Duganella dendranthematis: one gene and its partner. The protein of the gene in region 1 interacts with the protein of each later gene in a pairwise test. Links are inferred from orthologs where the notes say so. Each region holds a gene or a part of one and is shown on either strand. Other genes may lie near its edges.

Region 1 (5,792 bases):
CCAGTTCGTGGCTGTGACCCGGCATACTCTGGATCACCACTTCGCCGGACTTGCGCAGCTCGGCGATTTTTTCCTTCAATTCCGGCGCATTGCCCCACGGCGCGCGGATCGAATGCTTGCGCTCCGCAGTAGGCAACAGGCGCGCCAGTTCGCGCAGGTCGAGCGAGAAACCGGTGGCGGGACGTGCCCGGCCGAAGGCCTCGCCTACGTGATCGTATCGGCCGCCGCGCGCCACCGCGTTCGGCAAGCCTGGTACATACAGCGCGAACATCGCGCCGCTTTCGTATTGGTAACCGCGCAGGTCGGCCAGGTCGATGGCGACCTGGGCCCGGCCCAGCGCCGACGCCGCCAGTGCGGCCAGTTCGGCCAGCGCCTTGGCGATGCCCGGCAGATCAGGCAGCACTTCGCGCGCTTTGGCCAGCACATCGACGTCGCCGTATAGCGACGGCAGTGCCAGCAAGGCGTCGCGCACCAGCGGCGCGTAATCCTTGGTCAGCGCCTGCAGGTCCGGCACGTCTTTGGCGCGCAGCGCGGCATACAGTTTCGCCTGGTCGCGCTGGGCGGCCGGGCAATTATCCAGCAACGCGCGCAGCACGCCGACGTGCATCAGGTCCAGCCGCACTTCGGTGAACCCGGCCAGGGCCAGCGAGGCCAGCGCCAGTTCCTGGATTTCGGCGTCGGCTTCCAGGCCGGCATGGCCGTACATCTCGCAGCCGATCTGCAACGGCTCGCGGGTGGCGTGCAGGCCCGAGGGACGGGTATGCAGCACGCTGCCGGCATAGCACAGGCGCGTGACCGACGTGCGATTCAGCAGGTGGGCGTCGATGCGCGCCACTTGCGTGGTCATGTCCGGGCGCAGGCCCAGCATGCGGCCCGACAGCTGGTCGACCAGCTTGAAGGTGCGCAGGTCGGTGTCTTCACCGGCGCCGGTCAGCAGCGATTCCAGGTATTCCAGCAAGGGCGGCATGACCAGCTCGTAGCCGTACAGACGGAAATTATCCAGCATCAGGCGACGCAACTCTTCAATCTTGCGAGCTTCCGACGGCAAAACGTCGGCGATATTCTCAGGCAGCAGCCAATTCGGCATGGGACTATTTATTTAAGAAATGAACAATGCGGCACGCAGGCCGAGGCCACCAAACTGGACGGCCGAACCTGATATTTTACGCGAAAATGCGTTGAATGAGGGGAAAAAGATGCGAACCCACGCTGATGCGGGGCTGTCCGCCGGCCGGCGACTGAAGGGTCGGACCCTGTACGGGGTCCGACCCTTTGCCGTAGCCTCGGGTTACTTCTTGGCCGGAGCCGGGGCTGCGCCGCCGGCGCCAGCGCCCTTGAAGTATTTGAAGAAGTCCGAGCTGGAATCCATCACCATCACGTCGCCATGGTTCTTGAAGGTGGTGCGGTAAGCTTCCAGGCTGCGATAGAACTTGTAGAACTCAGGGTTTTTGCCGAATGCATCAGCATAGATGGCGGATGCCTTGGCATCGCCCTCACCCTTGGTTTCTTCCGCTTCCCGGTACGCTTCCGCCAGGATCACCGAACGCTGACGATCGGCATCCGCGCGGATCTTTTCCGATTCCGCCGCGCCGGTCGAGCGCAGCTCGTTGGCCACGCGCATGCGCTCGGCCTTCATGCGTTCGTACACCGAGGTGTTGATCTGCTCAACATATTCCACGCGCTTCAGGCGCACGTCGATGATCTCGACGCCGATCTGGGCGGCTTCCTGCACTACCTTGGCGCGAATGCCTTCCATCACTTTGCCGCGCTGGCCGGAAATCACTTCCGCCACGGTGCGCTTGGTAATTTCTTCATTCAGCGCCGCCTTGATGATCTGCGACATACGATCACGCGCGCGGCTTTCTTCGCCGCCAAAGGTCACGTAGTACAGCTTGGGCTGGGCTTCGCCGCGGCCGATGCGCCATTTGACGAAGCTGTCCACCAGGATGTTCATTTTCTCGGCGGTGATGAAACGCTCGGCATCCGGCGATTCGATCGTCATGATGCGGTTATCCAGGAACACCACATTCTGGAACGGCGGCGGCAGTTTGAAGTGCAGGCCCGGTTCGCGGATCACTTCCTTGATCTGGCCCAGTGCGAACACGATCGCATACTTGCGCTGGTCGACCACGAACACGGTCGACGACAGCAGCATCAGCGCGATGAACGCCAGGACAACGGTACTAGCTATGCGATTCATTAACGGCTCTCCCGGTCACGTAAGGACTCGCGCGTGCGCGGGTCGCGCAGGCGGTTGACTTCCACCGACGGTATCAGGTCGGATGGCAGCGTGGCGCTGGTGGCTGGCGAGCCGCCGGCCGCCTGTGCCGCCGCAGCGGCGCGCGCCGCGGTGGCTTGCGCATCGGTGGCCGCGGCTTGGGCGATCAGCTTGTCCAGCGGCAGATACAGCAGATTGCTGCCGCTTTTCGCATCGACCATCACCTTGGAGGCGCTGGAGAAGATCTGCTGCATGGTGTCCAGGTACATGCGGTCACGCGTCACGCCTGGCGCTTTCTGGTACTCGACCAGCACCTGCTTGAAGCGCGAGGCATTACCGGTGGCGTTTTCCACCACCATCGAACGATAGCCCTCGGCTTCCTGCAGCAGGCGCGAAGCGGCGCCGCGCGCGGTAGGAATCACCTGGTTGGCGTAAGCCTGGCCTTCATTCTTTTGACGCTCGCGGTCCTGCCCTGCTTTCACCGCATCGTCGAAGGCGATCTGCACCTGCTCCGGCGGCTGCACCGCTTGCAGCGTCACGCTGGACACCAGCACGCCGGAGGCGTAACGGTCGAGGATCTGCTGCATCAGCTGCTGGGTTTCAAACGCCACTTTGTCGCGGCCTTCGTACAGCACGAAGTCCATCTTGTTCTTGCCGACGATTTCGCGGATCGACGTCTCGGCGACCTGGCGCACGGTGTCTTCCTCGTCGCGGTTATTCATCAACCACGCGACCGGATCTTTCAGCTTGAACTGCACGGCGAACTGGATGTCGATGATGTTTTCGTCATCGGTCAGCATCAGCGATTCGCGCGCCTGTTTGTTCTTGATATTGCCACGGTAGCCAATTTCCACCATGCGCATCTGCGACACCTTGACCGTCTCGTCGCTCTGGAACGGATACGGCCAGCGCCAGTTGAAACCGGAGCCGGTGGTGTGGCTGACTTTGCCGAAGGTGTAGACCACGCCGGTCTGGCCTTCCTGCACGATGAACGAACCGCTGGCAAGCCAGATCAGCGCTACCACCGCGCCAATGGCGCCAGCCGTGGCGCGGATGCCGCCGGCGAGATCGGGGCGATTGCCGCCGCCGTCACCGCTGCCGTTGTTGTCGTTGTTATTGTTGGGCGGACGCTTCTGGCCGAACAGGTTGTTCAGCTTCTGATTGAAGTCGCGCCACAGCTGCTCCATATCCGGCGGACCTTCACCGGGCTTCTTGCCTTCATTGGCCTGCGGCTTGTTGTCCTTCCCCCAGCGAGGGTCGTTCAGCGACAGCTTCAAGCCGAGTCGTTTCATAAGTGAGGAGACACGCATTAGTGTGATCCAACGTCAGTGAGGGTGGGACTGCTCTCTACTTCTTCTAATTCTTCTTGTGTGTCTTCGGTGTCGTACGGCTGCTGCAGGCGCGCGTTCGGCGCGGCCTTGGCCCATTCGGTGATGGCGCCGCGCAGCAAGTCCAGGCCTTCGCCAGTGCGGGCACTGAGGAAGACGCGAGAAATCTTATCATATTCATCTCGCTCAACCGAGGGTTCGAGGTCGGCCGCGTCGATCTTGTTCCACACCAGAATCTGCGGAATATGATCGGCGCCGATTTCCTTGAGCACCAGGTTGACCTGCTCGATCTGCTCCATGCGTACCGGCGACGCGGCGTCCACCACGTGCAGCAGCAGATCGGCATGAATGGTCTCTTCCAGCGTGGCGCGGAATGCCGCCACCAGCTGGTGCGGCAACTCGCGCACGAAACCCACCGTATCGGACAGCACCACGTTGCCGACTTCCTCGCCCATGTAGACGCGACGCGAGGTCGTGTCCAGCGTGGCGAACAATTGGTCGGCCGCATACACGCCGGCCTTGGTCACCGCGTTGAACAGGGTGGATTTGCCGGCATTGGTGTAACCGACCAGCGAAATCGAGAACGTCTGGGTACGGTTGCGAGAACGGCGCTGGGTCTCGTGCTGCTTGCGCAGCTTGGCCAGACGCGCGCGCAGGGCCTTGACCCGCTCGCCGATCAATCGGCGATCGGTTTCCAGCTGCGTTTCACCGGGGCCGCGCAAGCCGATACCGCCCTTCTGGCGCTCAAGGTGAGTCCAGCCGCGGATTAATCGGGTCGCAAGGTGCTGTAGCTGCGCCAGCTCAACTTGCAGCTTGCCCTCATGGCTCTTCGCGCGCTGCGCGAAAATATCAAGGATCAAACTGGTCCGGTCCAGCACCCGAATGTTCAGGCGCTTTTCCAGATTGCGTTGCTGCGCCGGCGACAGCGCGTGGTTGAAGATGACGATTTCGATGCGGTCGGCCAGCACGGCCTGGCCGATTTCGTCCGCCTTGCCGCTGCCGACGAAATAAGCCGCGTCCGGAGCGGAGCGCTTTGCCGTGATCACCGTCACCGGTTCCGCCCCGGCTGAACGCGCCAGCAGGTTGAGTTCCTCGACGCTGGCGGCAAAGTCGCCCTGGCCGAAATCGATACCGACTAAAGCTGCGCGCATACGACGGTCACGCTATGTGGAGAGAAGCGATGCTGCAAATGCTTATTCCGCTTCGTTTTCAATATTGAGGTTGACGGCGCGCGCCGGCACCACGGTGGAGATGGCGTGCTTGTACACCATCTGGGTCACAGTGTTACGCAGCAGTACGACGTACTGGTCGAACGATTCGATGTGGCCTTGCAGCTTGATGCCGTTGACCAGGTAGATCGAAACAGGAACGTGTTCCTTGCGCAAGGCGTTCAGGAATGGGTCTTGTAACAGTTGCCCTTTATTGCTCATAACAGCTCCATTTTATGTTGTTGTGTTGGAAGTGGAGGCGAAACGCTTGAATTCAAGGTCGTGGCCCAGCGAAAAGTCTTTAAAAGTCAAACTATTTTCGCTGAAACACCGCTCGCCACGTGAAAAGTGGTGCTTCTAAGCCACTGTACCTTGTTTTTGTTTTTTTTGCAGGCTGTTCCTGCAAAAAAAACCTTATTTTCCGGAAGTTTTTGCGAACGGGTTCTTACCCGTGCGCAGTTCGATCCGCAACGGCGTACCGACCAGATTGAACGTCTCGCGGAAATGCTTCTCCAGATAACGCTTGTACGGATCGCTGATGGCGTCGAGTGCATTGCCGTGGATGACGATCACCGGCGGATTCATGCCGCCCTGGTGCGCATAACGCATCTTCGGACGGATCGAACCCTTGCGCTTCGGCTCCTGCTTCTCCACCGCTTCGATCAGCGCGCGGGTCAGCTTAGGCGTCGAGAGGTCGGCAAACGCGGCGGCATAGGCCTGGTCCAGCGACTTCATCAGTGGACCGATGCCCTGCGCCTTCAGCGCCGAGATGAAGTGCATCTTGGCGAAGCCGAGGAAGTCCAGCTTGCGGTCGATGTCGATCTTGATCTCGTCGCGTTCGTCGGTGCGCAGGCCGTCCCACTTGTTGACGGCGATGACCAGCGCGCGGCCGGTCTCCAGCACGAAGCCGGCAATATGCGCATCCTGCTCGGAGATGTCCTGCTGCGCGTCGAGCATCAGCACGACCACGTTGGCTTCCGAGATCGATTGCAGCGTCTTCACCACCGAGAATTTCTCGATGGCTTCGAATACCTTGCC
Region 2 (17,058 bases), 4.3 Mb from region 1 along the record:
CCATTTATCCATGATTGTCCTCGTACAGCGGTGCGTCAAGCCAAACAGCGATGGAATATCGAATCGATCAAACTTCGTGTGCTATCGTTGTGGTCTATGACGCAAGAATTGTATAAACCATATCAACGTTGCATGGTGCTGGGTGGGGGCGGATTCCGTTTCGGGATTTATATCGGCATGTACGCCGCGCTGCAACAGGCCGGCAAAGCGCCCGATGTGCTGCTGGCCAGCTGCGGTGGCGCCATCGCCGCCGCCATCATCCACAACCTGCCCGATCCCGACGCCCAGCGCGCGTGGCTGTCTTCCGAGACCATGTACCAGTTCTGGTGCGGCCTGCGCTCCACCGAACACGCCGCGTTGCGTGGCACCTTGCTGCGCGCCGCAAAACGCAAGCTGTCCAGTGCCAGCGCGCCGCTCATCCCGGACCTGTTCAACGATTACCTGTTCGAGATTCCGCCGCAGCTGCCCTTCCCGCCCGCCGCCGGCGCGCCGCAAGTGGATGTAGCCATCATCGGCGGCAAGCTGCTGTTCGGTCCTGAAGATGTCGGCCTGCCACGCGGCCAGCGCAAGCTGTATGCGGAAACGATCTTCTGCAACCAGCGCGCCGCCGCTGCGATCAACGGCATGGATTCGCCACTGGCCGACGCCCGCTGGGGCGAGCACGCCATCGCCCGCGAACTGCTGACCGACGGCAGCGTGCCGGTCACCGAAGCCGCCCGCATCTCCATCGCCGATATGATCTACTTCCGCTGCGCGCAGTATCGCGGCGACGAATACATCGGCGGCGTGCTGGATCTGTTCCCGGTCGAAATCGCCCGCCGCCTGGGCCAGGAAGTAATCATGGAATTCAAGGAGGCGTTCGACCAGGTGTTCTCGATTCCGGCCTGGCGCGCGGTGTTGGGCGTGGATGGCAATGCGCGCCTGCGCTACGCCAACAGCCATCTAGCCGATATGCGCATCGATTCGTCGGACGTCTCGGTGGTGCTGGAAAAGCAGCAGCTACAGCAAAAGCTGGACTGGCGGCGCAACCGCATCGAGCTACAAATGCCGCCGTCTTACGAAATCTTCGTGCAGCACATGAACGATCAGTGGCAGTATGGCTACGACCGCGCGCGCGAAGCGCTGGCGCGGCCGGCGCTGCAACAGCCGCCGATCCGCCGCGCCAACCGTCACAGCAAACCGCTGCGCAGCATCGAACCTTAGAGCAGGTCCGAAGCCAGCGCCTGGTGCAGTGACGCCACCGCGGCCGAGCCTTCGCCCACCGCCGCCGCCACCCGCTTGACTGAGCCGCTGCGCACATCGCCCACCGCGAAGATGCGCGGCCGGCTGGTCTCCAGCAGATGGCGTGGCCGCTCAAGCGGCCAGCTGGCGGCCGGCACATCCGGTCCCGCGAGCACAAAGCCTTTATCGTCCAATACCACGCAATCGCCCAGCCACGCGGTGCTGGGGTCCGCGCCGAGGAACAGGAACAGATGGCGCGCCGGCGCCTCGCGCGGTTCGCTGCCTTCGCTTTGCCACAGGATGCTTTCCAGCCGCTCGGCGCCGCGCAGTTCGACGATCTGCTTGTGGACGTGCAGCGTGATCTTCGGCGACGCCTCGATCCGCTGAATCAGATAACGCGACATGCTGGCCGCCAGCCCGCCCGAGCGCACCACGATGTGCACATGCTTGGCGTGCGAGGCGAGGAACACCGCCGCCTGCCCGGCCGAATTGCCGCCGCCGACGATCACCACTTCCTCGTCGGTGCAGAAGTTAGCCTCCATGAACGAGGCGCTGTAATACACGCCGCGTCCTTCAAAGCGCTCCAGCTCCGGCAAGGCCGGCTTGCGATAGCGCGCACCGCTGGCGATGACGATCGAGCGTGCGCGCAGCTTCTCGCCGCTGTCGACCTGAATGCCGTATTCCGCAGTGGAGCAATCGACCCCGCTGACCTTCACCGGCACCGCCACCTCGGCGCCGAACTTGCGCGCCTGCGACAGCCCGCGACCAGCCAGCGCCTGGCCGGTCACGCCGGTCGGGAAGCCGAAGTAGTTTTCGATCTTGGAACTGGAACCGGCCTGGCCGCCGGGCGCTTTCGCATCCAGCACCGCCACCGTCAGGCCTTCGGACGCCGCATACACCGCCGCCGCCAGTCCCGCCGGGCCAGCGCCGACCACCACCACATCGAACAGGCGGCCATCGAGATCGTCCGGGCTGATGCCAAGGCCGTCGGCCAGTTGGCGCAGCGTGGGCCGGCGCAGCACCTGACCGTTGAGCAGCACCACCGCCGGGATGTCTTCCGGCTTCACCGCAAAGCGCGTCATCAGCTGGAGCGCCTCTTCGTCGGCGGCGTATTCGGAATCAAAATAGGCGGTCGGCTGACCGTTCCGGTTGAGGAACTGGCGTAGCAACAGCGTTTCCTGCGAATCGCGGGCGCCGAACAGCACCACGCCCCCGGTCTGGTCCTGCATGTAGGCCACGCGCCGCAGGATGAAGGCACGCATGATGGTTTCACTCAGCGCCGCTTCCGAAATGACCAGCGTGCGCAGCGAGTCTTCGCTGATGACGATCAGCTCGCCGTCCTCCACCACGCGCGCGGTGGCCACGGCCGCAAGGCCCGCCAACGCCCCCATCTCGCCGGTGAACATGCCGGGGCCATGGACGCCCAGCACGGTCGATCCCAGCACCGAGCCGCGTTCGATCTCGATCGCGCCGGAGACAATCACGTACATCGAGTTATGGCGCTCGCCCTGGCGGAACAGCACCGTGCCAGCAATAAAGCGCTGGCGCTCGCCGTAGCGCAGGATCACGTCGAACTGGTCTTCGCTCAGGGTGGGGAAAATCTGGTGGCGGCGGTTGCCGATGTCGGACGACGCCAGATGGGGAGCGATGTTCTTGCCAGTCCCGGATTGCTTTTCCATACCGTATCCTCGCGATGTGATACGGTCATGATAGCGCTAATTGCCCATGCCGGCAGCCTCCCTTCCGGCAGGCCGCCGAAGCCGCTACTTTTACCGGCAGAGCTGCTGCCACTGCGCCTCAAACTCGGCCGGCGAGACATCCTGCGCCAACAAGGTCAGGTCGCGCGCCACCGAAATATAGCGCTGGAAGCCGATGTAGCCGCCGAACGCATCCTTGGCGTTGACCTCGCCGCACGGCGCCCCGCCCTTGCCGACGAACTGGTTGCGAAACTGCGCCTTGTTCGGCTCCAGGATCTTTTCCTTGACATATTTTTCGCCCAGCTGGGTCAGCGTTGCTGCTTCCTCTTGCTGTTTCTGTGCCGCCGTCTTACCGCAAGCGGCCAGCGCAAGCATTAATGCCATCGTGATAGCCAATCTCATATATTTTCTCTATTATATTTTTGCCGCGACCCTGACTTAACGCGGCAACGCCCCGCATTGTTGACATGCGAAGCTTTTGTTACTATCCCAAGCTTTACTGCCCGATCAGGAGATCGCATGCCTTACCCTCAAACCGCCCGCTGGTACACCGCCCTGCTGATCTGCGCAATGTTGCTCAGTTCCTATGCCGGGGCAGCTGACAAACTGGCCCACGTGACCATTCTGGCCACCGGCGGCACCATTGCCGGCAGCGGCGCCACCAGCACCACCACGGTCGGCTACACCGCCGCCACCGTCGGCGTCGACAGCCTGATCGCCGCAGTGCCGGAACTGGCTAAGGTCGCCGACGTCAAGGGCGAACAAGTGTTCCAGATCGCCAGCGAAAACATGAGCAATGAACATTGGCTCAAACTGGCCAAGCGCGTCAACACCCTTTTGGCCGATCCGGCGGTTGACGGTATCGTCATTACGCACGGCACCGACACGCTGGAAGAAACCGCCTACTTCCTGGACCTGACCGTCAAGAGCCACAAGCCGGTGGTGCTGGTCGGCGCCATGCGTCCGGGCACCGCACTGTCGGCCGACGGCCCGATCAACCTGTACAACGCCGTGCTGCTGGCGGCCAGCAAAGAGGCCGTCGGCAAGGGCGTGCTGGTGGCAATGAACGACCAGATCCACGCCGCCCGCGATGTCACCAAGACCAACACCTCGACCCCGGACAGCTTCAAGACGCCGGAACTGGGCATGCTGGGCTACATCCAGGGCAACAAGCCATACTTCTATCACGTGTCGGCCCGCAAGCACACGGCCGATACCGAGTTCGACGTCAGCAAGCTGGACGCATTGCCGCAGGTCGACATCGTCTACGGCTATGCGAATGTTAGCCCAGTGGCGCTGAACGCGCTGGTGGCGGCTGGCGCCAAGGGCATCATCCACGCCGGCGTGGGCGACGGCAGCCTGGCCACGCCGGTCAAGGCCGGCCTGATCGCGGCCCGCAAGCAAGGCGTGCTGATCGTGCGTTCCAGCCGCGTTGGCCAGGGTATCGTGGCACGCAACGGCGAAGCCAATGACGATGAGCTGGACTTCGTCGCGTCCGACACGCTGAACCCGCAGAAAGCCCGCATCCTGCTGATGCTGGCGCTGACCAAGACCAGCGACAGCAAGCAGATTCAACGCATGTTCTACACCTACTAAGCTTTACGGATAGCTGGGCCGCGTCATGCGGAACAACTGCTCCGGTGTGATTTCGAAGTAATCGGCCGGGCCGCCGCCACGCAGGATGGTGCGCGAGCCGGCCGTATCATAAACGCCGTCGCGCAGCAGTTCGCGCGCGATATGCACCCCCACTACCTCCCCAAGTATCAGCCAGCTATTGGTCTCCGCGCCGGACGCGCCTTGCAGGCGGATGATCTGGCTGCACTTGCACTCGAACGACACCGGACTTTCCGCCACGCGCGGCACGCTGACGATAGTGGATGCCTGCGGCGTCAGGCCGGCCAGCTGGAACTCGTCCACCTCCGGCGGCGCGGCGGCGCAGCTGGCGTTCATGGCCTCGGCCAGTGGCCGGGTTGCCAGGTTCCATACAAACTCCCCGGTTTCCTCGATATTGCGCAGCGTGTCCTTGCGGCCCAGGCTGGCAAAGCCGATCAGCGGCGGTGTGTAATTGAAGGCGTTGAAGAAGCTGTACGGCGCCAGGTTGAGATTTCCGCTGGCGGCGCGGGTGGAAATCCAGCCGATCGGGCGTGGGCCGACGATGGCGTTGAAGGGATCATGCGGCAGGCCGTGGCCTTGCGCCGGTTCATAGAAGTATTGGTCGCTCATACTGTATTGTCGCATACGTTTCTTTACAACAATTTATACAAATCGGGGCTTGCGCTCCTACAGTGCGCGCCGTAGGCTAAGTGTATTACTTAGTAAAAAGCGCGTATATGGATCTCGACGTACAATTTCGCCCCATGAAGGCGCCCCCGACTGACAAGGTCTTGCTGGCCTTCCGCAAAGACGCCGGCTTCAAGGGTGGAACACCGCCCCCAAAGGCAGCGGACCCGCGCGGCACCATCCAATGGGTGGCGGTCGAACTGAAGAACAAGCAGATCGGTATCGCCCGGCTGGAAATGGCGCCGCCGATGTTCTGCTTTGTGTCGGAACTCATGATCATGAGCCAGTATCGCGGCCGAGGTGTTGGTCACTGGCTGGTCAAGCGGATCGAGCAATACTGCCTGGGCACCGGTATCCAGCGACTGGTGCTGGAGGCTGCGGAAGGCACCGACGATTTCTACAAGTCCCAGGCTTTCGTGCCCGATCCCCTGCTGCCGCGCTTGTGGCGCAAGGAAATCAGTCCCCTGCAGCGCAAAATGTTCACGCCCATGTTTGGCTAAGGTTGTGTCGCCAGCGGTTGTTAACAAATTCTGTGGATAAGCCTGTTAACAAGCCACAGGTGGCACAAACAAGTGCTTGTTTTAAAAGAACAAATGTTTACTGCGTAATTTTTTCGCAGTAAAAGTTATCCACCGCGCGGTCAATCGAGCAATTCGTACAGCGCCATGCCTGCCAGCATGGCGGCGACGAAGATCAGCGCCTTCGGCAAACCCATGCCGAGACCGACCAAAGCCGGGCCGGGACAAAATCCGGCAATGCCCCAACCTATTCCAAACATCACCGCGCCGATAATCAGCCGCCTATCAATCTTAGTGGCGGAAGGTAATTTCATGTCCCCACCCAACAGCGTGGTTTTGCGCGACTTCGCCCATAGAAAAGCGAAGAAACCAACGCCGATTGCGCCGGCCATCACGAATATCAAGGATGGATTCCATAATCCCGCCACGTCCAGAAACGCCAATACCTTGGCAGGGTCCGCCATGCCGGAAATAATCAGGCCGATGCCGAATATCAGGCCAGCCAGGAAAGAAATAATAATCATAGATGGCGCACCAAAAACACAGTGACAAAGCCCATCGCCATAAACGTCAAGGTAGCGACAATTGATCGTGGCGATAATCTGGATATGCCACATACGCCATGGCCGCTGGTACAGCCTGAACCAATTCGTGTGCCAAAGCCGACAATCAAACCGGCAATGATCAGCGTAACGGGATTTGCTTCAATGTGAATATCTGGCAGTCGCCAGAATAAGCTGTAAATCACCGGCGCGCCAATCAGGCCGCCAGTAAACGCCAGGCGCCAACCGATATCGCCGCTACGTGGTTTGATCAGCCCGCCGAGTATGCCGCTAATGCCGGCGATACGGCCATTGAATAAAACAAATACAGCGGCAGCCAGGCCGATCAGCAACCCGCCGGCCAGCGCAGCGCCGGGGGTGAAGGCCATGGTATCGATGTTCATCAGGTACTCCTCTGGGGTAAGTCCACCGGAGTATGCCAGAAATGGGCTTCTTCACGCTAATTTTTAGCATGGAGACAAGGCAACAAGGCACGCGGCAGGTCGCCCTGCCACGCCGGTTTTAATCAACCATTTGCCAATCGAAGATGAGGACGAGTGTGCGATCTAATATGGGAATCAGATTGCGCGGATAAATGAGAAACCGAAGCGGTCGATGCATCCAATTTAAACTGGCCGACGATTTCGCTTAAATGAATGGCTTGTTCTTTTAATTCTTCTGCTGCGGCAGTGGCTTCTTCGACCAATGCCGTATTCTGCTGCGTCATACCGTCCATTTGTCCTAGCGCCTGGCTGACTTCTTGAATACCAATACTCTGTTCCTGGCTGGCATGACTAATCTCGGACATAATTTCAGTAACGCGACGGACACTATCGACCACTTCGTGCATGGTAATGCCAGCGTTTTGTACCAGCTCCGAACCGCTGCCGACTTTAACCACCGAATCATCGATTAATACCTTAATTTCCTTGGCCGCCTGTGCTGCGCGCTGCGCCAACACCCTGACTTCACTAGCCACCACGGCAAAACCACGGCCTTGCTCCCCGGCACGCGCCGCTTCCACCGCCGCATTCAATGCCAGAATATTCGTCTGGAAGGCAATACCATCAATCACAGAAATAATATCGACGATCTTTTTAGACGAATCATTAATCGACTCCATGGTATCGGTCACCTGGCGCATTACCGCACCGCCCTGCTCCGATACATCCGACGCCGATTGTGACAACTGATTGGCCTGCTGCGCATTGCTGGCGTTTTGCTTGACGGTTGAAGTCAACTCTTCCATGGCGGTCGCCACCCGTTCTAGCGATTGCGCCTGTTGCTCGCTGCGCTGCGACAGGTCCACATTGCCGGTGGCAATTTCGTTCGACGCATGGGTAATCGCCTCGGTGCCATGCCGTACTTCGCTGACGATGCCAGCCAGGCTGTCGCGCATGCCTTTGATGGCGAACAGCAAACTATCCTTGTCTTCCGGCGCCAGATGGACGCTCACGGCCAGATCGCCCTTGGCAATGCGAGTGGCGATCTCGGCGGCATATACCGGTTCGCCGCCCAGTTGCTTCAGCAACAGACGCTTGATCAAGCCGGCGATCACCACGCTCAGGACAAACGCAACGGCCGCCAGTCCCGTTACCAGACGCTGGGCGCCGGTGGCGTAGTCTTCCACCGTACCGGCGGCGGCGGCAGACTCTTTCTGGGCGGAGGTCACCAGCACCGCAATGTCCTGCACGATGCGGCGGCGCAGCGGGCTGCATTCATTCACCAGAAAACGGCCGTACTCCTCCATTTTTCCCGCCTCACGGTACTTGCGCGGACGTTTTAGCTCCTCCGCCATCGCCAGCAGCCCTTCCTTGACCTTGGCAAATTGCGGATCGCTGGCATAAGCCGGCGTCAGTTTCTCAACGGCAGCCAGATAAATGGCCTTTTGCTCATCAACGATGGCCAGTTCCTTCGTGGCTTCCGCATCATCGGTAAAAATGTAGGCGTTGCGTGCCGCCAGCCCGGTCTGATCCAGCGCCTCACGGGCTGCATAGAGCGGCTCTAGCCGATCTGCCGTGACGAGGTTGTCCTCGTGGAAGGCCTTGGCCAACGACGACACGCGCAACACCGAAAACACGGCCAGCACTAGCATCAGCGCCGTCAACATGCCAAAACCCAGCGATAGCTGTGTACCGATTTTTAATTTTTTGAACGAATCCATGTGACGCTCCTGAACGTGGCAAAGTCGGGGTAAATAACCAAACTCGCGGGTTCACGGCGATGGACAACGGCGATAGGCAGAAGCGGCGGCTAGGGCGAGGCCGCGCATCGGATAGATATGTATGCCGGGCACTATGCCTGAAAAGATTCCTTATATCAACAAAAATGAATCTATCGGCACGATAGCTGTCGCTAAAAAACGCATACGGTGGAGTGGCAGAATTAACCTCCTATAGAATGATGGAATGTCAAAAACCCCTAAATTTCCCGGTCCACTGACCGCGCGTGGCGCCGTGCTGGCGGTGCTGCTGTCAAATGCCGACCAGACCGGCACCGCGCCGCTGCAAGGACGCACCTCGCTCGCCGCGATCATCAAAACATTGAAACGCAAATACCACTGGCCGATCGAGTCCAGTAGCTTTCCCTCCAATGCCAGCGACGGCAGCGCCACGTGGGCGACCGTGTATCGCCTGCCGCCGGCAGCGGTGAGCAAGGCATTGAACAATGGCGGTAGTGAATGGCTGGAACGCAGGACGGCTGCCAGGGCGTGATGGCGCGGTATTTTTTATGGCCTGCCCAGCAGGAATCGAACCTGCGACCCTCAGCTTAGAAGGCTGATGCTCTATCCAACTGAGCTATGGGCAGAGAATGCTGCAGGAATCTGCGGCGGAAATGAAAAACGGGCTGTCTTTCGACAACCCGTTTCAAAGTTCTTGGTCGGAGTACAAGGATTCGAACCTTGGACCCCCTGGTCCCAAACCAGGTGCGCTACCGGGCTGCGCTACACTCCGAAGACCAGTATTCTAGTCGCTGTCCGCGAATCCGTCAATCAAAGCGGTCGATTTAATTTTCAACCTTGTCGGCGATGCGGCGCGCCATCGACTGGGCGGCGTCGGCATCGCGTGCCTCTACCATCACGCGGATCAGCGGTTCGGTGCCGGAGGCGCGAATCAGCACGCGGCCACTGTTGCCCAGCTCAGCTTCGACCTTTTCTTTTTCGGCCACCATGGCGGCGTTCCTGGTCCAGTCGAAGCCGGCAGGCACGCGGACGTTGATCAGCGTCTGCGGGAAGATCACCAGCTCGGCGCAGCATTCTTCCAGCGATTTGCCGGCGCGCTTCAGTGCCGACAGCACTTGCAGCGCGGAGATGATGCCGTCGCCGGTGGTGTGCTTGTCCAGCGCCAGCAGGTGGCCCGACCCTTCGCCGCCCAGTATCCAGCCCTTGTCCTGCATCACTTCCAGCACGTAGCGGTCGCCGACCTTGGCGCGGGCAAAGCCAATGCCCTTCTCTTTTAAGGCGACCTCGACGGCCATATTGGTCATCAGCGTGCCAACCGCGCCGGCGACCGGGCCGGTGGCCAGGCGATCCATGACCATCAGGTACAGCAGCTCGTCGCCGTTGTACAGGCGGCCATTGGCGTCGCACATGATCAGGCGGTCGGCGTCGCCGTCCAGCGCGATGCCGAGGTCGGCGCCGTGTGCCTGAACTGCGGCGGCCATCGCGGCCGGGGCGGTGGCGCCGTGGTCGAGGTTGATGTTAAAGCCGTCCGGCTTATTGCCGATGGCGATCACTTCCGCACCGAGTTCGTGGAACACGTGGGGGGCGATGTTGTAGGCGGCGCCGTGGGCGCAGTCGACCACGACTTTCAGGCCGCGCAGGTCCAGCTCGTTCGGGAAGGTGCTCTTGCAGAATTCGATGTAGCGGCCTTGCGCGTCGTCCAGGCGCTTGGCGCGGCCCAGTTTTTCCGACGGCACGCACAGCATTGGCTGGTCCAGCTCGGCTTCGATGTCGAGCTCCACCGCATCCGGCAGCTTGGCGCCCTGGGCCGAGAAGAATTTGATGCCGTTGTCCTGGAACGGGTTGTGCGAGGCCGAGATCACCACGCCGGCCGACAGGCGCAGCGCGCGCGTCAGGTAGGCGATCGCCGGAGTCGGCATCGGGCCGGCCAGCATGACGTCGACGCCGGCGGCCGAAAAGCCGGCTTCCAGCGCGGCTTCCAGCATGTAGCCGGAGATGCGCGTGTCTTTGCCGATCAGCACGGTTGGACGGCTGGCGCCGCTTCGCTTGCTGGCCAGGACCTTGCCGGCCGCATAGCCGAGGCGCATGACGAAGTCAGGGGTGATGGGTGCTTCGCCGACCAGGCCGCGAATGCCGTCGGTACCAAAATATTTACGTGACATATGTGTGCTCTTTTAAGTTGTTATTTTAGTGTGCTGCGTGCCAGACCTTGAGGGCGTCGACCGTTTCCGCGACGTCGTGCACGCGGACGATCAGCGCACCCTGCGCCACCGCCGCCAAGGCGCCGCCGACGCTGCCGGCCATGCGCTGCTCGACCGGCCTGCCGGTCACCGCGCCCACCATCGACTTGCGCGACAGCCCCGCCAGCAGCGGCAGGTTGAGCTCGTCAATCAGGCGCGCGGTGGCCTTCAGCAAGGCGTAATTATGCTCCACTGTCTTGCCAAAGCCAAAGCCGGGATCGATGCACAGTCGACGTGGATCAATACCGGCCGCCAGCAGCGCTTCGGCGCGTTCGTGCAGGAAGGCGATCACCTCGGCCACCACGTCGGTATAGGCCGGCGCCAGCTGCATGTGTTGCGGGTCGCTTTGCATGTGCATGATGCACAGCGCGCAGTCGCTGTCGCGTACGGCCTCCAGCGCGCCGGGGGCGCGGAAGCCGTTGATGTCGTTGATCATGTCCACGCCGGCGATGATGGCTTCGCGCATCACCTGTGGCTTGTAGGTGTCGACCGAGATCGCCGGGCCGAGGTCGCGCAGCGCGTACAGCACCGGCATCACGCGTTGCAGCTCGTCTTCCAGCGAGACCGGCGGCGAGCCGGGCCGGGTGGATTCGCCGCCGACGTCGATGATGTCGACACCGGCCTCGATCATCTGCTCGGCGTGCGACAGCGCAAATTCCAGCGACTGGTAGTTGCCACCGTCGGAGAATGAATCGGGCGTCACATTGAGGATACCCATCACGCGGGCGCGCACGCCCTGCCCCCGCCACGGGTAATTAAAACGGCCAAACTGTAAGGTAGATTGCATGTGACACTGGAATAAAAAAGGGCGAGGATCGCTCCTCACCCCTTGGTGGTTGATGCAGCCCGGCGTGCTTAGGCCGGTGCGGTCACGCTTGGCGATACACCGCTGCCGCCATCGCTAGGTGGCTGTTTGCGGATCGTCACGCCGGCTTTCGGCGGACGCGGCTCCAGGCCGGCCATAATGTCGTTGATCTGGTCTGCATCGATGGTTTCCCACTCCAGCAGCGCCTTGGTCATGACTTCGACTTTGTCGCGGTTGTCCGACAGCAGCTTGCGGGCCAGCGCATATTGCTGATCCAGGATGTGGCGAATTTCCGCATCCACTTTCTGCTGCGTGGCTTCCGAAATGGTCTTGTTGCTGCCCCCCATGAAGCCGTCGTTCTGGGTATCTTCATACACCATCACGCCCAGCGCATCCGACATACCGAACTTGGTGACCATCGAGCGGGCCAGCTTGGTGGCGCGCGAGAAGTCGTTCGAGGCGCCGGTCGACATCTGGCCGACAAAGATCTCTTCCGCGATACGACCGCCGAACAGGATCGAAATCTCTTCCAGCATCTTGTCCTTGTAGCCCGAAATATTATCGTGCTCAGGCAGCTGCCAGGTCAGGCCCAGGGCCCAGCCGCGCGGCATGATGGTCACTTTGTGGACCGGGTCAGCCTTCGGCAGCAGCTTGGCGACCACCGCGTGACCGGACTCGTGGTAGGCGGTGTTGCGACGCTCATCTTCGCGGATGACCATCGATTTACGCTCAGGCCCCATGTAGATCTTGTCCTTGGCATCTTCGAAGTCGGCCATATCGACCAGACGCTTCGAGCGACGCGCGGCAAACAGCGCAGCCTCGTTGACCAGGTTGGCCAGATCGGCGCCCGAGAAGCCAGGGGTGCCGCGGGCCAGAATGTCGGCCTTAACGTCGGTGCCGATCGGCACTTTGCGCATGTGCACGTTCAGGATCTGTTCGCGGCCGCGGATATCCGGCAGGCCAACGCTGACCTGACGGTCGAAACGGCCCGGACGCAGCAGCGCTTTATCCAGCACGTCGGCGCGGTTAGTGGCAGCAATCACGATCACGCCGGACTGCGCTTCGAAGCCGTCCATTTCCACCAGCAGCTGATTCAGCGTCTGTTCGCGTTCGTCGTTACCGCCGCCCATGCCGGCGCCACGGTGACGGCCGACAGCGTCGATCTCATCGATGAAAATGATGCACGGCGAATGCTTCTTGGCGTTCTCGAACATGTCACGTACGCGGGAGGCGCCGACACCGACGAACATTTCAACGAAGTCCGAACCGGAAATCGAGAAGAACGGTACTTTGGCCTCGCCGGCAATGGCACGCGCCAGCAGGGTTTTACCGGTACCTGGAGGACCCACCATCAGCACGCCGCGCGGGATGCGGCCGCCCAGTTTCTGGAACTTGCTCGGGTCCTTGAGGAACTCGACGATCTCGCCGACCTCTTCCTTGGCTTCATCGCAGCCTGCCACGTCGGACAGGGTGACGGTGTTATTGGTCTCATCCATCATGCGTGCCTTCGACTTGCCGAAGGAGAACGCGCCGCCCTTGCCGCCGCCCTGCATCTGGCGCATGAAGAAGATCCAGACGCCGATCAGCAGCAGCATCGGGAACCACGACACGAACACCTGCGACAGGAACGATGGCTCCTCAGGCGGTTTGATGTCGAAGTGGATGCCGTTGTCGCGCAGGTCGCCGATCAGGCCGCGATCGTACAGCGTGGCGGTGGTGCGGACTTTGGTGTCGTCGCTGCGGGTGGCGGTGATGGTGCCGCCTTCAATCACGACATCCTTGATGCGTTTGGCTTTCACGTCATCCAGCAAGTCGGAATAAGCGATTGGTTTCGCTCCGCCGGTTACGCCATGGCTATCAAACTGCTTGTACAGCATAAGCAGGAGCAGTACCACGACTACCCAGATGGCTGATTTGGAAAACATGTTATTCACGAAAACTCCTTGGATGCGAGACGCATCGATAAACCTGGCTGAACTCTGATTTTACTCGCAATAGGCAGGCGTTGCCAGAAACCTGCCGTGCGCCGGTCAAAAACCGGCTGAAAAGCACATTATTTCGCCAAAATCTTACCGCAATCAAGGCAAAAACGGCTTTCCCGGGGTTTGATGTGCGGGTTGTTCAGCAAATATCAAGGGTGCCAGCCATCAGATTCCAAAGGTTGCGCCGATGCCATGCCGTCGGTTGGGTTTTTCAGGCCACGGCCGAGCAGGAAAATCTCGGACGACTTGTCGCGGCTGGCTTTAGGTTTCTTTTGTACTACTGTTTTAAATTCGGCACGGAATTTCAGCACAATATCGTTGAATCCCATGTCCTTGAAACATTTGACCAGCAAAGCGCCGCCGGGTTTTAAATGGGCCTGTGAAAATTCAATCGCCAGGTCAATCAGATGCTCCATGCGGGCGGCGTCGGAATCGTGGATGCCGGACAGGTTAGGCGCCATATCCGATAACACCAAGTCAACTTTTTGCCCCTGCACCACGTTTTCCAGTTGCTGCAGTACGTCAGGCTCGCGGAAGTCGCCCTGGATAAAGTGGAAGTCGGCAATCGGCTCCATCGGCAGCATGTCGAGGCCGATCAGCGTGCCGTTGATGCCGCCGCCCTCCTTGCCCGCCAGCTTGCGCCGCACGTACTGACCCCAGCTCCCCGGTGTACAGCCCAGGTCGACAATGACCTGGCCGGGCTTGATCAGTTTCTCTTCTTCATCAATCTCTTTCAGTTTGAAAGCCGCACGGGCGCGATAGCCCTCTTTCTGGGCCAATTTCACGTAAGGGTCGTTAATATGGTCGTGAATCCAGTTTTTGTTTAATTTGTTCTTAGCCATTCGCGTAGAATACTGCCTTTAAGGAACCTACTAAAAGAATTTTATGATCAAACTTACTCCCGCCGAGCGCAGCGCGCTGCGCGCCGAAGCCCACGGCCTGAATCCAATCGTCATGATTGGCGCCGACGGACTGACTGCCAACGTCCTCAAGGAAATCGCGCTGGGTCTCGATTCCCACGGCCTGATCAAAGTGCGCGTGTTCGGCGACGACCGCGAAGCCCGTATCGCCATGTACGAAACCATCTGCGAACAGCTGAAGGCTGCGCCGGTGCAACATATTGGCAAGCTGCTGGTGCTGTACCGTCCGAAAGTGGAAACCGAGAAAGCCCGCAGCGGCAGCGCCGGCAAAGGCATGCGCGAAGTCACCATCGTCAAGCCTAGCCCGAGCGGCACCAAGCGACCATCGGTCACCAAAGTCGTGCTGAAGGGGAATGAGCGCGTTACGCAGGGCGGTAATATCAAACGCGCCAAGGCGCGTCAGAAGTCGACCAAAAAGACTGTCTTGGGCTAAGGTCATTCCCGCGCAAGCGGGAATCCATGCTGAGTATGGATTGCCGCCTGCGCGGCAATGACATAGCTTATTGTTTTACTACCAGCCACGCAGCCAGCAGGCTTTGAATCAGATAGATCACGCTGGAAATGCCGTGCAGGACGCCGAATTTATTCTTCGCCGCCTCCTCCATCACACCGCCCGGCCCCGCCGCCGCGCGCAGCGCCGCCATCATCGGCTGTAAGCCGAAGTGCGACACCAGCGTGCAAGCCAACATCACCAGCACGATAATCAGCAAGGTACGGCGCGATTTGGCCGCCATATTCGCTGCCGGTCCGGCAAAAATGCCGCCGGTGCTGGTCTGGGTCGCCCACAGCAGCACCAGCATCACCAGTGCGCACGCGATCGACAACCAGGCCTGGTTGGTGAACAGATTGCCGGCAATGGTGCCGGCCAGCACGCGATCACTCAGCGTGGCAAACAGGGTCGGTGCGGCCAGATAACCCACCGCCCATAAACTGCCGGCCCACAGGGTCGCGACCAGCAGGCGTGTACGGGCGAGTAACATCAGATGTAGCGCACTTCCAGAATTTCGTATTCGCGCGGACCCGATGGGGCCTGCACTTCCACCACGTCGCCGGCCGACTTGCCGATCAGCGCGCGGGCGATCGGCGAGGTCACCGACACTTTGCTCAGTTTCAGGTCGGCTTCATCGATGCCGACGATCTGGTAGGTCACCTTGGCGCCCGATTCCAGGTCTTCCAGGTCGACCGTCGAGGCGAACACCACGCGGCCTTCGGCGTCCAGCGTGGCTGGATCGATGATTTGCGCGGCGCTCAGCTTGCCTTCCAGTTCCGCGATGCGGCCTTCCACGAATGCCTGGCGCTCTTTGGCGGCATCGTACTCGGCGTTTTCCGACAGGTCGCCATGCGAGCGTGCTTCGGCAATCGCGTCGATCACGATACGGCGTTCTTTGGTCTTCAACTGGTGCAACTCTTCTTTCAAGAGTTCGGCGCCGAACTTGGTAAGTGGAACTGAAGTCATGTTGTCTATTTACTCTGTTTTTACAATGGAAAACCACAGAGGCCGCGCCAACCTTCAGCGCGAGCTCTGTGGTCCGGGTACTACCTAAACCTTATTAAACCTTAGTGTAAGGTTTTATGCAGCCCTTGTAAATCGTACACACGCAATTCGTCGAGATGGCGGATGCCTTCGACCGCCGCTTCAGCGCCGGCGATGGTGGTGTAGGTCGTCACGCGCGACGCCAGCGACGAAGTGCGGATGGCACGCGAGTCGACGATGGCGTTGCGTTTTTCTTCCACCGTGTTGATGACCAGGACCAGTTCATGGTTCTTGATCATGTCGACGATGTGCGGACGGCCTTCCACTACCTTGTTGACCGCGGTGACCGGAATGCCGGCCGCCGCAATCACCGCCGCCGTGCCCTTGGTGGCGGCCAGCGTGAAGCCCATGTCGACCAGGTCGCGCGCCACTTTCACGGCGCGCGGCTTGTCCGACGATTTCACCGACAGGAAGACCTTGCCCGATTTCGGCAGCTTGACGCCGGCGCCCAGCTGCGACTTGACGAAGGCTTCGCCGAAGGTTTTACCGACACCCATGACTTCACCGGTCGATTTCATCTCAGGGCCGAGGATGGTGTCCACGCCTGGGAATTTCACGAACGGGAACACGGCTTCCTTGACGCTGTAGTACGGCGGCACCACTTCGGTGGTCACGCCCTGGTCTGCCAGCTTCTGGCCGACCATGCAGCGCGCGGCGATCTTGGCCAGTTGCAGGCCGGTGGCCTTCGACACGAATGGCACGGTGCGCGAGGCGCGCGGGTTCACTTCCAGCACGTAGACCACGTCCTGGCCCTCTTGCTTCTGGATCGCGAACTGCACGTTCATCAAGCCGACCACGTTCAGGCCCTTGGCCATCAGCGCGGTCTGGCGCTTCAGTTCATCGATGGTCTCCTGCGCCAGCGAGTACGGCGGCAGCGAGCACGCCGAGTCGCCCGAGTGGACGCCAGCTTGTTCGATGTGTTCCATCACGCCGCCGATGAAGGTGGTGTCGCCGTCCGAGATGCAGTCGACGTCGCACTCGATGGCGTCGTTCAGGAAGCGGTCCAGCAGCACCGGCGAATCGTTCGACACCTTGACCGCTTCGCGCATGTAGCGCTCCAGGTCACGCTGCTCGTGAACGATTTCCATCGCGCGGCCACCCAGCACGTAGGAAGGACGCACCACCAGCGGGTAGCCG

Evidence for each region.
Region 2: the proteins of hflK (region 1) and ftsH interact in binary tests that used the Escherichia coli proteins (3 or more experiments, as listed by UniProt). The link is inferred for Duganella dendranthematis from one-to-one orthologs.

The regions. Positions count from the first base shown.
Region 1 is NZ_CP051684.1:483,723-489,514, forward strand. Bases 1,356-4,329 are described here. They hold hflK (FtsH protease activity modulator HflK), read right to left. Parts: upstream 3,511-4,329; coding sequence 2,200-3,510; downstream 1,356-2,199. Other genes in these bases: hflC (protease modulator HflC), read right to left, coding at 1,356-2,200; hflX (GTPase HflX), read right to left, coding at 3,528-4,329. In the rest of the region: HH213_RS02335 (ATP phosphoribosyltransferase regulatory subunit), read right to left, coding at 1-1,087; more of hflC, read right to left, coding at 1,289-1,355; more of hflX, read right to left, coding at 4,330-4,697; RNA chaperone Hfq, read right to left, coding at 4,740-4,976; ribosome biogenesis GTPase Der, read right to left, coding at 5,169-5,792.
Region 2 is NZ_CP051684.1:4,792,953-4,810,010, reverse strand. What follows is about bases 10,978-13,902. They hold ftsH (ATP-dependent zinc metalloprotease FtsH), read right to left. Parts: upstream 13,420-13,902; coding sequence 11,536-13,419; downstream 10,978-11,535. Other genes in these bases: HH213_RS22075 (RlmE family RNA methyltransferase), read right to left, coding at 13,617-13,902; folP (dihydropteroate synthase), read right to left, coding at 10,978-11,467. In the rest of the region: HH213_RS22155 (hypothetical protein), read right to left, coding at 1-4; HH213_RS22150 (patatin-like phospholipase family protein), read left to right, coding at 133-1,203; HH213_RS22145 (FAD-dependent oxidoreductase), read right to left, coding at 1,200-2,900; HH213_RS22140 (hypothetical protein), read right to left, coding at 2,991-3,302; HH213_RS22135 (type II asparaginase), read left to right, coding at 3,489-4,514; HH213_RS22130 (flavin reductase family protein), read right to left, coding at 4,518-5,141; HH213_RS22125 (GNAT family N-acetyltransferase), read left to right, coding at 5,249-5,698; HH213_RS22120 (DUF6691 family protein), read right to left, coding at 5,839-6,240; HH213_RS22115 (YeeE/YedE family protein), read right to left, coding at 6,237-6,662; HH213_RS22110 (methyl-accepting chemotaxis protein), read right to left, coding at 6,785-8,422; HH213_RS22105 (hypothetical protein), read left to right, coding at 8,667-8,972; glmM (phosphoglucosamine mutase), read right to left, coding at 9,265-10,602; more of folP, read right to left, coding at 10,628-10,977; more of HH213_RS22075, read right to left, coding at 13,903-14,309; HH213_RS22070 (YhbY family RNA-binding protein), read left to right, coding at 14,353-14,820; HH213_RS22065 (DUF4149 domain-containing protein), read right to left, coding at 14,888-15,367; and 2 more genes. UniProt on the Escherichia coli protein: Acts as a processive, ATP-dependent zinc metallopeptidase for both cytoplasmic and membrane proteins. Plays a role in the quality control of integral membrane proteins.